One region of the Aquibium microcysteis genome, then DNA from elsewhere that is predicted to be linked to it. Evidence: predicted binding sites of a transcription regulator. Region 1 holds the regulator's gene; the other holds the start of a gene.

The links. Region 1 encodes LexA, which represses DNA repair genes until DNA is damaged. Its sites were predicted from a motif close to TGTTCNNNNTGTGTTCNG; they were not measured.
Region 2: a site for LexA is predicted at 3,771-3,788, ahead of recA (recombinase RecA). Genes of this name have one in related genera too.

Annotation. Positions count from the first base shown of each region.
Region 1 covers NZ_CP061080.1:1,646,416-1,653,654, reverse strand. Annotated here, with positions in the region: gene gltX (glutamate--tRNA ligase) at 1-681, opposite strand, end outside; gene IAI54_RS07530 (ComEC/Rec2 family competence protein) at 826-3,258, shown strand; gene lexA (transcriptional repressor LexA) at 3,252-3,965, opposite strand; gene IAI54_RS07520 (sensor histidine kinase) at 4,393-6,309, shown strand; gene IAI54_RS07515 (response regulator transcription factor) at 6,306-6,986, shown strand; gene IAI54_RS29120 (beta strand repeat-containing protein) at 7,126-7,239, shown strand, end outside.
Region 2 covers NZ_CP061080.1:1,821,044-1,828,282, forward strand. Annotated here, with positions in the region: gene alaS (alanine--tRNA ligase) at 1-2,440, opposite strand, end outside; gene recA (recombinase RecA) at 2,625-3,713, opposite strand; gene IAI54_RS08350 (pseudouridine-5'-phosphate glycosidase) at 3,987-4,904, shown strand; gene IAI54_RS08355 (YiaD family glycine zipper/OmpA-like lipoprotein) at 4,987-5,637, opposite strand; gene IAI54_RS08360 (Fur family transcriptional regulator) at 5,744-6,175, opposite strand; gene IAI54_RS08365 (metal ABC transporter substrate-binding protein) at 6,344-7,228, shown strand; gene IAI54_RS08370 (manganese/iron ABC transporter ATP-binding protein) at 7,225-7,239, shown strand, end outside.

The DNA of each region.
Region 1 (7,239 bases):
CATCACCGGCACGTCCCATCCCATCGCCCTGTAGATCACCGTCTGGCGCGCCGCATTGGTGAGATGGTCGTCGCCGCGGATGATGTGGGTCACGCCCATGTCGTGATCGTCGACCACGACCGCGTGCATGTAGGTTGGCGTGCCGTCGGACCGCAGGATGATGAAATCATCGAGGTCCTTGTTGGGAAAGCGCACCTCGCCCTGTACGCGATCCTGCACCACCGTCTCGCCGTCCCGCGGCGCCTTGATGCGGATCACCGGCCGCACGCCCGCCGGCGCCTGGGAGGCGTCGCGATCGCGCCAGCTTCCGTCGTAGCGCGGCGGCCGGCCCTCGGCCCGGGCCTTCTCGCGCATGGCGTCCAGTTCCTCGGCGGTTTCGTAGGCATAGTAGGCCTGCCCGATGCGGACGAGTTCCTCGGCCACCTCCCGGTGCCGCTCGGCACGCGAGGCCTGCGAGATCGGGTCGCCGTCCCAGGTGAGCCCGAGCCAGGCGAGGCCCTCGAGGATGGCGACCGTCGCCTCCTCCGTCGACCGCTCGCGATCCGTGTCCTCGATGCGCAGCAGCATCGTGCCGCCGGTGTGCTTCGCGTAGAGCCAGTTGAACAAGGCGGTGCGCGCACCGCCGATGTGGAGGAATCCGGTGGGCGAAGGCGCGAAGCGCGTGACGACGGGTGCGGTCATGGCGGATCCAGGGGACTGGCGCGTGCGCAGGGTCTGCATGTCGCGCGGGTGTTTTGGGTCGCGTTCATGTAGCATAGGCTCATTCGGGCGCAAGCGTTTCGGGGAAGGGCGTCGGCTTGGAAGCTCCGGGCGGGGACGATGGCGATGGCGACGGGTGAGCCGGACGCCGACGAGCGGCGCATGCTGCCCGCCCCGGCGGGGGCGTCTCTGCCCGACCGCGCGGATGGGATCGGGCGAGCATCACGCGCCGGCTTCGCGCTGCCGGCATCATCGGGCATGGCGGGACGGATCCGGCGCGCCGCCCGCGACGCCGTCGCCGTGGAGCGCGATCGCGGCGCGGGGTTCCTGTCCCTGCCGGTTCTCCTCGCCGCAGGGGCTGCGCTCTACTGGACGCTCCCGTTCGAGCCCGGCTTTCCTCTCCTCGGGTCGCTGGTGGGGGCTGCGATCGCGCTGCGCCTCGCGGCGGCGGAGGGCGGCATGGCAAGGCTGGCCGCGACCGCGGCGCTGATGGTGGCGCTGGGTGCGCTGGCCGGCAAGGCCGAGACCTGGCGCGCGAGCACGCCGATGCTGGGCGCCGAGATCCCCACCATGGTGACCGGACGCGTCGCCGCCATCGAGCGGCAGGCGAGCGGGCGGGTGCGGCTGACGATCGACGTGTCGGCCACGGCGCGGCCGACATTGCGCCATGCGCCTCGCCGCGTCCGGCTCTCGGCCCGCGCGATCCCCGCGACGCTCGTGCCCGGAGACGGCGTTTCCGGCTATGCCCGGCTGTTTCCCCCGTCGGGCCCCGCGCGTCCGCATGGCTACGACTTCGCCTTCGAAAGCTACATGGACGGGATCGGCGCGACCGGCTTCTTCCTGACCAACCCGGTGGAGACGGACCTCCCGGCGGCGGCGGGGTGGCGGCAGGAGCTGCTCGCCCGCGTCGGCCGCATGCGCGAGGCGATTTCGGCGCGCATCGTCGAGCGTGTCGGTGGGGCGGAAGGCGCCATCGCCGCGGCCCTGATCGCCGGGACGCGCGCCGGCATTCCCGAAGAGGTCAACGAGGACCTGCGCAAGACCGGTCTCGCGCATGTGCTGTCGATCTCCGGCCTGCACATGGCCCTGGTGGCGGGCACGGTGATGCTGACGCTGCGTTTCCTCTTCGCGCTGGCACCCGGTTTCGCATCGCGCCGGCCCGTCAAGAAATACGCCGCCGTCGCCGCGCTCCTGGCCGCGTCCTACTATCTCGTGATCTGCGGCGCGGCGGTGGCGGCGCAGCGATCCTTCATCATGATCGCGGTGATGCTGGTGGCGCTGCTGTTCGATCGCGCCGCGCTGACGATGCGCAACCTGGCGATCTCGGCGCTGATCGTCGTCGCCGTCGCCCCGCACGAGGTGGTGGGACCGAGTTTCCAGATGTCCTTCGCCGCGACGGGAGCCCTGATCGCCGCCTATGCCGCCTGGTCGGAGCGGCGCCTTCGCCACCCGCCGGGCGGCGGGCGGAACCACGACCGCGCGCTGCCGCGGGCCCTGCTCGGGAAGGGCCTCGCCTATGCCGGCGGCATCGCGGCGACCTCGCTGATCGCCGGGACGGCGACGGCGCTCTACGGCGTGTGGCACTTCCACCGGGCCTCGCCGCTCGGTCTCGTGGCGAACCTGCTCGCCATGCCCGTGGTGTCGCTCGTCGTCATGCCGTCGGCGGTGCTCGCCGGCGTGCTGATGCCGTTCGGGCTCGACGGGCCGGCGCTCGACCTGATGGGCTGGGGCATCGGCGTGATGCTGGCGGTCGCGCGCCGGCTGGCGGAGCTGACGCCGATCGACGCCGTCGGCGCCATCCCGGCGGCAGCAGTGCTGACGCTGACGGTGGCCCTCGTGCTGGCGACCGTGCTGACCACATGGCTGCGCCTGCTCGCCCTGCCGCTGCTCGTCGCCGGCCTCGCCATCATCGCGGGCCGCGACCTGCCGGATCTGTTCGTATCGGACGACGGCCGCCTGGTCGCCATGCGCATGGGCAACGGCGACCTCTCCGTCAGTCGGCCGCGACCGAGCGACTTCGTCACCGGGATATGGATGGATGCGGCCATGGCCGGCGCAGTCGTCCGGCCGGTGATGACTTCGGGCGGAGCCGAGCAGGCATCCGGCGTGCCGCAGCCGTTCTCGCCGCCGGAGCCCGACACGCCGTTCACCTGCACCGGCGGAGCCTGTGCTGCCCGCCATGCCAGCGGCGCGTTGGTCGTCTGGGTGAGCGAGGGGGTGTCGGCATCAGGGCATTGCGGTACCGCCGCCCTCATGGTGATCGAGGATGCGACGGTCGCTGCCCCCTGTCCCGCCGGCAGTTCCACGACCGTGCTCACGAGGCGCGATCTCGCCCGCCGCGGCAGTGCGGAAGGACGATTCACGGCGGCCGGCGAGGGGAGGGGAGCAAACGTCGCGCTCCGCCGCGCCATACGCGAACCCTTCAGACCCTGGCATGCGCACCGGAGCTTTTCGCGCGAGGCGCGCGGCATGCCGCCCTATGAGCCCGAAAGGCGGAAGCCGGACGAAAGCAGCGCAGGTGCTCCGGCCGGCAGGAGCCCGGACGCGCCGGCTCAGTAACGCCGGATGAGGCCGACCAGTTTGCCCTGGACGCTGACGCGGTCGGGTCCGAAGATCCGCGTCTCGTAGGCGGGGTTGGCCGCTTCGAGCGCAATCGACGCGCCCTTGCGGCGGAAGCGCTTCAGCGTCGCCTCTTCGCCGTCGACGAGCGCCACCACGATGTCCCCGGGCGTGGCACTGGAAGTATTGCGGATGATGACCGTATCGCCGTCGAGGATGCCGGCCTCGATCATCGAATCGCCCTTCACCTCCAGCGCGTAGTGGTCGCCGCCCGCCAGCATGTCCGGCGGCACCACGACCGAATGGGTCTGGTGCTGGATGGCGTCGATCGGAACGCCGGCGGCGATGCGGCCCATCACCGGGATCGAAACACCGTTCGCGTTGTCGTCGTTGCTGGCCGTGCGCGCGGGACTCGCTTCCGGCTTCCTGCCTAGTCCGCCCTCCACGACGCTGGGCGAGAACTTCCGCGGCGCGCCGAGGCCGGGCGCAATCGAATCGGGCAGCCGCAGCACTTCCAGCGCGCGGGCGCGGTTGGGCAGCCGCCGGATGAAACCGCGTTCCTCCAGCGCCGTGATCAGGCGGTGGATGCCCGACTTGGAGGCGAGATCGAGCGCCTCCTTCATCTCGTCGAAGGACGGCGGTATGCCCGTCTCCTTCAGACGCTCGTGGATATAGAGCAGCAGTTCGTGTTGCTTGCGGGTCAGCATGGGTCCACCCCCGGAAGGAATCGTGCGAAAAACAAAACCGGAACAAACCTATCTGTTCCAGTCTTGTTCCGCAATCGCTTTGTTCGGATCCGGTCACCGCGCATGCGCAGAAACCGGCCAGCGCCGCTTCCCGCTGCCACGCCCGCCTGACCGGCGCGATGGGCGAGCCGCGGCGCCGGGGATGGAAGCGCCGACGGCTGGGGACGAAGGTCGGTCAACCGCTGGTAAATTCTCCGCGTGCGTTGCATAGGTTGGCAGGCGGGGCGTGGCGTGGAAGTCGCAGGGGAATTCCGGTGTCGCCCGGCTCTTACGAGAGGGGCGTCTGTCGGGGCTCATGGAATTCTCACCGAGGCGGGCTGCCGAGCCGGTCGCATCTCATCTGAAGACGGCGAGCATTCGCTCGCGTGTCGCCGACTATGGAAGCGAGTTGCTGCTGCCATTGCTCGCGGTCATCGGGATCGTCATCACCATCCTGGGTGCCGCCTCGCTCGTCTCGCTGCATCCGGGGTCCGACCACGTCGTCGAGCGAGCGGTGCTCGAGGACCCGTCGGCGCGGCTGGGCGTCGAGGATGTGGTCGGGATGCAGTTCGCGCCGGTGAAGAAGCTCTTCTCGGAAGGCTTCACGCCGTCGGCTCACTGGTTCCGCCTGCGCGTGCGACCGCAGGCCGATGGCCGGCCGCTCGTCCTCTACATCAGGCCGACCTTTCTCGACAGGGTCACGCTGTTCGAGCCGGATTCCTCCGGAGCGGGCTGGCAGCGACGGGAAACCGGCGATCTTCTGCCTTTCCGGCAGCGCGAGGCCGCCACGGTGGCCCTGACCTTCGAGATCCGTCCGGCCGCGCCCGACACCGTCTACTTCCTGCGGCTGGAGACGACCAGTTCATCGCTCTTCGGGGTGGAGGCGATCGACTGGCGCGACGTACGCCAGGCCGAACTGGCCTCGGACGCCCTGCTCGTCCTCTTCCTGGCCATCGCGGCGTGCATCCTGTTCTGGTCGATCGGCGATTTCGTGCGCCGGCCGGCGCCGATCACCGTCCTCTTCATCGCTTCGCAACTCTGCTACATCGTCTCGATGCTGGCGGTGATGGGCTATATCGCCGCCCTGATGCCCGAAGCACCGGCCGGCCGGGTGAGCGGTCTGACCAGCGCCCTGGTCTGTCTGGCGCCTGCCCTCGGAGTGATGCTGCATCGCCAGGTCTTCCTGCTCTACGCCCCCGCAACGCTCGTCTCCACCGTCAGCTGGATGATGTTGGGCTGCTCGGCCGTCCTGATTGCGATTCTGATGGCGGGGCATGCGCAATTCGCGCTTCGGTTGAATTCCATGCTCCTCTTCGCCAGTTCCGCGTTCTATTTCGCGATGGCGGTCTGGCCATGGAGGGACGGGGTCCGGTCACCGCTGCTGCGCACGCTCTACGGGGTTCAGGCCGTCGCATTCGCCGTGACGGTGGTCCCGCTGCTGGGGATCGGCAATCTCGGCGAGTGGACCTACCATTATCCCTACATCCTCGTCCTGATGTACGGGGCGCAGATGTTCTTCCTGATCCAGCGCCGGGCGCGGGAGAGAGATGCACGCGCCGCCGAGAACCGTGCGCGGCTGGACCTGGTGACCCAGGCGCTGGACGCCGCGCGGCGGCAGCGCGACGTCCAGGACCGCTTCGCCGCCATGCTGGTGCACGAGATCCGCAATCCGCTCGCCGCCATCCAGCTCTCGATCGATCCCGCCCGCCTCGGTCCGGAGCGATACCGCGACATCCGCGCGGCACTGTGCGAGATCGACGCCATCGTGCGGCGCAGCAGTCAGCCGGAGGAGGCCGATCCCAAAGGGGGGGCGACACGCTTCGACCTCGCCGAAGCGCTGCGCGGGGTCGTGGCAAGCCACTCGCCGGTCAATCCGCTGGAAATGCAGGCACGGGAGCCGGTCCTGGTCGCAAGCGACCGGCAGATGGTCGACATGGTCCTGTCGAACCTCGTCGAGAATGCCATCAAACATGCGCCGGCGGGTTCGCGGATCGTCCTCGCATGCCGAAGGCTCGCGCGCGGTGGCGCCGACGGAGCGGTCGTCACCATCGAGAACGCGTTGCTGCCCGACATGGCACCCGACCCCGCGCGCGTGTTCGACAAGTTCTACCGCGCGCCCGGCTCGCGCGGGGTGCCCGGTTCCGGCCTCGGTCTCTACATCGTTCAGGGCGTCACCGAGATGCTCGCCGGCCGGGTCGGCTGCACGGTGGCCCAGGGACGAATTCGTCTCGAGTTCTGGCTTCCGGCCGTTCCGCCGGACCGCGACCCGCGGCACGCGCTTTCCGGAGAGGCCGATCGGCTGCGGGAGAGGCCGGGCCGTCGATGAACATCGTCGTGATCCAGAGCGATGACGGCCTGCGCCGCGCCTTCACGCGCTCCCTCTCCGACGTCGGCTATCGCGTCAGCGCCTTCGGCTGTGCCGAGGATTTCATCGAGGCAACCCGCCCGATCAACCCGGACATGCTGCTCGTCGACGTGAATCTGCCCGGCGAGAGCGGCTTGAGCCTGACCGCGCGCATGCGCCGACTGCAGCCGCGCATCGGCATCATCCTCCTGTCCGAACGCGACAGACCGTCGGACCGGCGCGACGGCTACGAGATGGGGGCGGACATCTATCTCACCACGCCGGTCGCCGCGGACGAACTGACCGCGGTCGTGGGCGCGCTGCGCCGCCGGGTCGCGGCGCCCGCGGCATCCGTTCCCGACTTCCGCGTCGACCTCAACACCCGGCAGCTGCACGGTCCCGAGCGCAGTCTTCCCCTGACCGCGTCCGAACTCGCGGTGCTCGTGGCTCTGGCGCGCGCCCCGGAGCGCCGGTTCGAAGCCTGGCAGATCGGTGCGGTGCTCGGCGGCGACGAAAGCATCGCCAGCCGGAACACGATCAACGTGACGATCTTCCGGATCAACCAGAAGATCAAGGAAGCCGGCGCCGGGGAGCGCGGCATCCGCGCCATCCGCAACTGGGGCTACGAGCTGACGATCCCTTTCGGCATCGACGGCTGACGCCCGCCCGTCGCGGCGGTCACGCCGATGTAATTAACGTTAATTTTCCGTAAGGAGCGAGTGGTAGCGATGTGCGAGATTCGCCGGCCGTGATGATTCCGAACGCCGGAAAGTAGAGTTGCCAGGAGACTTCCGGTCCATGAACCGTTCCACCGAAAACCGCCGGAATCCGATCAGCGGCGCCCAGGTTTCTTCGACGACAGGCCCTTCGACGACCAGGCGACGCTTCCGCCAGCGGGCGCTCGCCACCACC
Region 2 (7,239 bases), 170 kb from region 1:
CCACCCCGGAGCCGAGCGACGTCCTCGCCTCGTCGGCGAGAGGCTTCAGATCGCGGGCGCCGACGCCGTCGACGACCTTTCCGACGAAGCCTACACCATTGACGGTCTCGGCGCCCTGCCCGGCATTGCCGCCCGAACCGCCCCCGAGCGCGAGCTTCTTGCGGGCGTCCGCCAGTTCCTTCTCGAGCCTGCGACGCTCCTCCACGAGCGCCTCGACGCGAGCTGCCGCGTCGGCGGGCGAAACCTTCAATGTCGAGGCGATCGCCTTCAGACGGCGATCCTGCTCGTCGAGATGACGCCTCGCCGCCTCGCCGGTCACGGCTTCCAGTCGCCGCACCCCGGCCGCGACCGCGCCCTCGGATACCACGCGCACCAGCCCGATCTCGCCGGTCGCGCCGACATGCGTGCCGCCGCAGAGTTCGGTGGAATAGGATTTACCGGCCTTTTCGCCGTCGATTGCCGTGCCCATCGACACGACCCTCACCTCGTCGCCGTATTTCTCGCCGAACAGCGCCATGGCACCCTCGGCGATCGCGTCGTCGACGGCCATCAGGCGCGTGGTCACCGGACTGTTCTGGAAGACGATCGCGTTCGCCAGAGCCTCGACCGCCTCGAGTTCCTCGGCCGCGATCGGCTTCGGGTGCGAGAAATCGAAACGGAGCCGGTCCGGCGCGACGAGCGAGCCCTTCTGCGCGATGTGGGTCCCGAGCTTTTCGCGCAGCGCCTCGTGCAGGAGATGCGTCGCCGAATGGTTGGCCCGCAGCCTGGCACGTCTCGCATGGTCGACTTCCATCGAAACCGCTGCACCGGGCCGCACGGTGCCGCTGCGCACGATGCCGGAATGCACGAAGAGGCCGTCGACCTTCTTCTGCGTGTCGGTGATCGTGACCGCGAAACCCTCGCCGTGGAAAGTCCCCGTATCGCCCTGCTGGCCGCCGGATTCGCCGTAGAACGGCGTCTGGTTGACGACGATCTGCACCGTTTCGCCCTCGCCGGCGCTGTCGACGAGCGACCCTTCGCGAACGATGGCCGCGATCACGCCTTCGGCCTTCTCGGTGTCGTAGCCGAGAAACTCGGTGGCGCCAGCCTTGTCCTTCACCGAATACCAGATCGTCTCGGCGGCGGCCTCGCCGGATCCCGCCCAGCTCGCCCGGGCCTCGGCCTTCTGGCGTTCCATGGCCGCGCTGAAGCCGTCGGTATCGACCGAGATGCCGCGCTGACGCAGCGCGTCCTGCGTCAGGTCGAGAGGAAAACCGTAGGTATCGTAGAGCTTGAAGGCGGTCTCGCCGTCGAGCCTCGCGCCCGCGACCATGCCCTCGGTGGCATCCGACAGGAGGCCGAGCCCGCGTGTCAGCGTCGTGCGGAAGCGCTTCTCCTCGAGCTTCAGCGTCTCGGTGATCAGCGCCTCGCCGCGCACGAGTTCCGGATAGGCCTGGCCCATCTCGCGCACCAGCGCCGGCACCAGCCGCCACATCAGCGGCTCGGCCGCTCCGAGCAGCTGGGCATGGCGCATGGCGCGCCGCATGATGCGCCTGAGCACGTAGCCGCGCCCCTCGTTGGAGGGCAGCACGCCGTCCGCGATGAGGAAGCTCGCGGCGCGCAGGTGATCGGCGATGACGCGGTGGCTCGCCCGGTTCTTTCCTTCCGCCGGCACGCCCGTCGACTCGACCGACGCGCGGATCAGCGCCTTGAACAGGTCGATGTCGTAATTGTCGTGCTCGCCCTGAAGCACCGCAGCGATGCGCTCCAGCCCCATGCCCGTGTCGATCGAGGGCCGCGGCAGCGCCACGCGCTCCTCCTTCGTCACCTGCTCGAACTGCATGAAGACGAGGTTCCAGATCTCGATGAAGCGGTCGCCGTCCTCGTTAGGGCTGCCGGGCGGACCACCGGGGATGCCCTCGCCGTGGTCGTAGAAGATTTCCGAGCAAGGGCCGCACGGGCCGGTATCGCCCATCGCCCAGAAATTGTCCGAGGTGGCGATGCGGATGATGCGGTCGTCGGAGAGTCCGGCGATCTTCTTCCAGTGGCCCGCCGCCTCGTCGTCGGTATGGTAGACGGTCACCAGGAGGCGACCGGGGTCGAGGCCGAACTCCTTGGTGATGAGGTTCCAGGCGAGTTCGATGGCGACGTCCTTGAAATAGTCGCCGAAGGAGAAATTGCCGAGCATCTCGAAGAAGGTGTGATGGCGCGCGGTGTAGCCGACGTTGTCGAGGTCGTTGTGCTTGCCGCCGGCGCGCACGCATTTCTGCGAGGTGGTCGCCCGCGAATAGGGCCGCTGCTCGATGCCGGTGAAGACGTTCTTGAACTGCACCATGCCGGCATTCGTGAACATCAGCGTCGGGTCGTTGCGCGGTACCAGCGGGCTCGACGCGACGATCTCGTGACCGTTCTTCCGGAAATAGTCGAGGAAAGCCGACCGGATTGCGTTGACGCCACTCATTTCGATGCCTTCTCAAGGAAAACCGGGGTGCCCGGCAGCCGAACGGCTTCTTATCGGCTGGCCGCGCGAGTGTCCAGAAAGACGGCGCGCCCTCCCGCCGCCTGCGTCGCCCCCGCGCCAACGAAAACGGGCCGCCGGGGGAAGACCGGCGGCCCGAAGACTGCAATGGGGGCTCGTTCGCGGATCAGGCCTCCTCGGCCATGTCCCCGCCGTCGTCGTCTTCCGGACCACCGTCGAGCAGCTTCTCGGCGATGAGCCCGGCGCTCTGCCGCAGCGCCTTCTCGATCTCGTTGGCGAGTTCCGGATTGTCCTTCAGGAACTGCTTGGCGTTCTCGCGCCCCTGGCCGAGACGCTGGGAATTGTAGGAGAACCAGGCACCCGACTTCTCGACGATGCCCGAGGTGACGCCCAGATCGACCAGTTCGCCCGTCTTGGAGATGCCGGACCCGTAGACGATGTCGAACTCGACCTGCTTGAAGGGCGGCGCCAGCTTGTTCTTGACCACCTTGACGCGGGTCTGGTTGCCGGTGACCTCGCCGCGCTCCTTGACCGAACCGATGCGGCGGATGTCGAGACGCACCGAGGCGTAGAACTTGAGCGCATTGCCTCCGGTGGTCGTCTCGGGCGACCCGAACATGACGCCGATCTTCATGCGGATCTGGTTGATGAAGATGACCATCGTGTTGGAGCGCGAGATCGACGCGGTGAGCTTGCGCAGCGCCTGGCTCATCAGACGGGCCTGCAGGCCCGGCAGCGAATCGCCCATCTCGCCCTCGATCTCGGCGCGCGGCGTCAGCGCCGCCACCGAATCGACCACCAGCACGTCGATCGCGCCGGAACGCACCAGGGTGTCGCAGATCTCGAGCGCCTGCTCGCCCGTGTCCGGCTGCGAGATCAGGAGGTTCTCCAGGTCGACGCCGAGCTTGCGGGCATAGACGGGATCGAGCGCATGCTCGGCATCGACGAAGGCGCAGATGCCGCCCTTCTTCTGAGCTTCGGCCACCGTGTGCAGCGCAAGCGTCGTCTTGCCCGAGCTTTCCGGACCGTAGATCTCGATGATGCGCCCCTTGGGAAGTCCGCCGACGCCGAGCGCGATGTCGAGACTGAGCGATCCGGTCGACACCGTCTCGATCTCCACGATCTGCTCGTTGCGGCCGAGCCGCATGATCGAGCCCTTCCCGAAGGCGCGCTCGATCTGCGACAGCGCCGCGTCCAGAGCCTTGCTTTTGTCCACCGATTTTTCCTCGACCAGCCGCAATGAGTTCTGAGCCATGATACATTACCCCTCGATCGTCAATGAAGTCCGGCCGCCTTGCCGCCTGAGATCCTATGTACTCTTTTTGTTCTCCTTTTGCAAGCGCTCGTCGCTCCAGCGATTTCAGAGACTTGACCATGAGGTTCGCGTGATGTTCCCATCGCCCGGCTCCGAGGGGCATTCCAGGCAGGGCCGGGCCGGGGCCGCGGCGCCGGGCGAATCGGCGGGCTCCCCTTGCACGCACCGCCGGCGGGGTGGCAAGACGCGGGCGGACAAAGGAGTTTCAGGCTCATGACCGATATCGCCCGGCCCTTCACCGACGTCTCCGCGCCCGTGGCCGCCGCCCTCGCCGAGGGCCGTCCCGTCGTGGCGCTCGAGAGCACGATCGTCACCCACGGCATGCCTTTTCCGCAGAACGCGGAAATGGCCGCGCGGGTGGAGGCGATCATCCGCGACGAGGGCGCCGTCCCGGCGACGATCGTGGTCGTCGAAGGCAGGCTCAAGGTCGGCCTCTCGGCCTCGGAGCTCGTGAGCCTGGCCCGCGTTTCGGGCGCCATGAAGCTGTCGCGTGCCGACCTCGCCTTCGCCGTGGCCGAAGGACGCACCGGCGGAACGACGGTCGCCGCCACCATGATCGCGGCCGCAGCCGCCGGCATCCGCGTCTTCGCGACGGGCGGAATCGGCGGCGTCCACAAGGGCGCGGAGACGAGCTTCGACATCTCGGCCGATCTCGACGAACTCGCCCGCACGCCGGTGATCGTTGTCTCGGCGGGTGCCAAGGCGATCCTCGACATCGAGAAGACGCTGGAGGTTCTGGAGACGCGCGGCGTTCCGGTGGTGGGCTACGGTACGGACGTGATGCCCGCCTTCTGGTCGCGCGGATCGCGCTTCGGGGCACCGCTGCGTCTCGACAGCGCCGAGGCGATCGCCCGCTTCCAGAGAACGCGGACGGCGCTCGGCGTCGCGGGCGGCATGCTCATCGCCAATCCGGTGCCGGCGGCGTCGGAAATCCCCGAGGCCGAGATGGCGGTCCATATCGAGGCCGCGCAACGCGATGCCGTGGAACGGCGCGTCTCCGGCAAGGCCGTCACGCCCTTCCTGCTCGCCCGGATCCTCGAACTGACGCAGGGGCGGAGTCTCGAAACCAACATCGCGCTCGTCGAGAACAATGCCCGCCTGGCGGCCCGCATCGCCGCCGCGCTGGCCTGACACGCGGCCGTCGACGACATGTCTTCCAACGAAAAATCCCGCCGGCGGGGCGGGATTTCCCTCGTGGATGAAGGCTCCCCGATCAGGTGATCGGTGCGAGCCGGATCTCGACGCGGCGGTTGGCCGCCCGTCCGTCGGGCGTGGCGTTCGAGGCGATCGGCTGGGTCTCGCCCAGACCGAGGATGGAGAAGCGGCGCTGGTCGACACCCTGCGCGCCGAGATAGTTGGCGACCGAAAGCGCGCGGCGCTGCGACAGGCCGAGATTGTAGTTGTCGTCGCCCGTGGAATCCGTGTGGCCGTAGACGTCCACGATGGTCCGGTTGAACTTGGTGAGCACCAGTGCCACCGAGTTCAGGGTTCCGTAGAAGGAGCCCTTGATCGCATCCTGGTCGGTGTCGAAGGTGATGTTGGAGGGCATGTTGAGGATGATCTGGTCGCCCTGGCGGGTGACGCTGACGCCGGTCCCCTGCAGCTGCTGGCGCAACTGCGCCTCCTGCTGGTCCATGTAGCCGCCGATCGCGCCGCCGGCGAGCGCGCCGATGCCGGCGCCGATCAGCGCGTTGCGGCGGTCGTCGCCTCCGGCCAGCACGCCGAGGCCGGCACCTGCGAGCGCGCCGAGGGCCGCGCCGCCGGCCGTGTTCGAGATCTTCTGCTGGCCGGTATAGGGGTCGGTCGTGCAGGCGGCGAGCCCGAAGCTGGCCACGCAGACGGCGGCCATCATGGTCTTGTTCATCGAAATCCCTCTCCTTGGTGCGCGGGTGGGCGCGGCCCCCCGGTAGCCTCGATGGCCGTCTATTGTCGCGAATTGCGGCGAAAAGCGGATCGCGGCGCGTGCGGCCTCACTTCTTGCGCCGTCTGCGCCCGTAGAGCTCGAGTCGGTGATGCAGGATGTCGTAACCGAGCTCGCGGGCGATCTCGTCCTGCAGCTTCTCGATCTTGTCGGAACGGAACTCGATGACGTCCCCCGTCTCGACGTCGATCAGATGGTCGTGATGTTCCTCGCCGGCATGCTCGAACCTGGAGGGTCCGCCGGCGAAGGCATGCCTCTGTATCGCGCCGTGCTCCTCGAGCAGCTTCATCGTCCGATAGACGGTCGACAGCGAGATGCTGGGGTCCAGCGCCGCGGCCCGGCGAAAGATCTCGTAGGCGTCCGGATGGTCTTCCGTCCCCGACAGGATCTCCAGGATGGTCCGCCGCGGACGCGTGATGCGGACCCCCGCACGCCGGAGTTCCGCCTCGTAGTCCACCTTGTGCTTCTGTTCCGACGTCATGGGCGGACTATGGTCCAGATGACAACCGTTTGCAAATGGCCGTGCGCGGCCTCTAATTGCAAATGATTTGCATTTGCGTTGACATCGCGGAAAATCGATCTATCTTCCCTGGGAGAAAGCGCCCCGCGGCGGATCGGCCGCCGCCGGAAGCAACGGATCCCGAGACCCATGCTGCGAACGCTTGCCATTGCCGTCCTCGCCCTCGTCACGAGCTTCGGAGCCGCCGCCGCGGACGACCGGCTCAAGGTCGTCACCACCTTCACCGTCATCGCCGACATGGCGCGCAACGTCGCAGGCGATGCGGCCACGGTGGAATCGATCACCCGCCCCGGCGCGGAAATCCACAACTATCAGCCGACGCCCGGCGACATCCTGAAGGCGCAGGATGCCGACCTGATCCTCTGGAACGGGTTGAACCTCGAACTCTGGTTCGAGCGCTTCTTCACCAATCTCCGCGACGTCCCCTCCGCGGTCGTGTCGGAAGGCGTGGTGCCCATGTCCATCGGCGACGGCCCCTACGCGGGAAAACCCAACCCGCATGCCTGGATGTCGCCGTCGGACGCGCTGATCTACGTCGACAACATCGCCAAGGCGCTTGCCTCCGCCGATCCGGCCAATGCGGCGACCTACGAGGCGAATGCGGCGGCCTACCGTGCCCGTATCGAGGCGGCGATCACGCCGATCCGCGCGCAGCTGGCGGCCATTCCCGAGGAGCGGCGCTGGCTCGCCACCAGCGAAGGCGCCTTCAGCTACCTGGCGCGCGATTTCGGGCTGAAGGAACTCTATCTCTGGCCGATCAACGCCGACAGCCAAGGCACGCCGCAGCAGATCCGCCGCGTCATCGACGTGATGCGCGCCGAGCGGGTGCCGGCGATCTTCAGCGAGAACACCGTATCCGACAAGCCGGCACGGCAGGTCGCCCGCGAGACCGGCGCGGCCTATGGCGGCGTTCTCTACGTCGATTCGCTTTCGGAAGCCGACGGCCCGGTGCCGACCTATCTCGACCTGCTGCGCATAACGGCAGAAACCATCGCGAAAGGCCTCACCGAGTGAACGCACCAGCC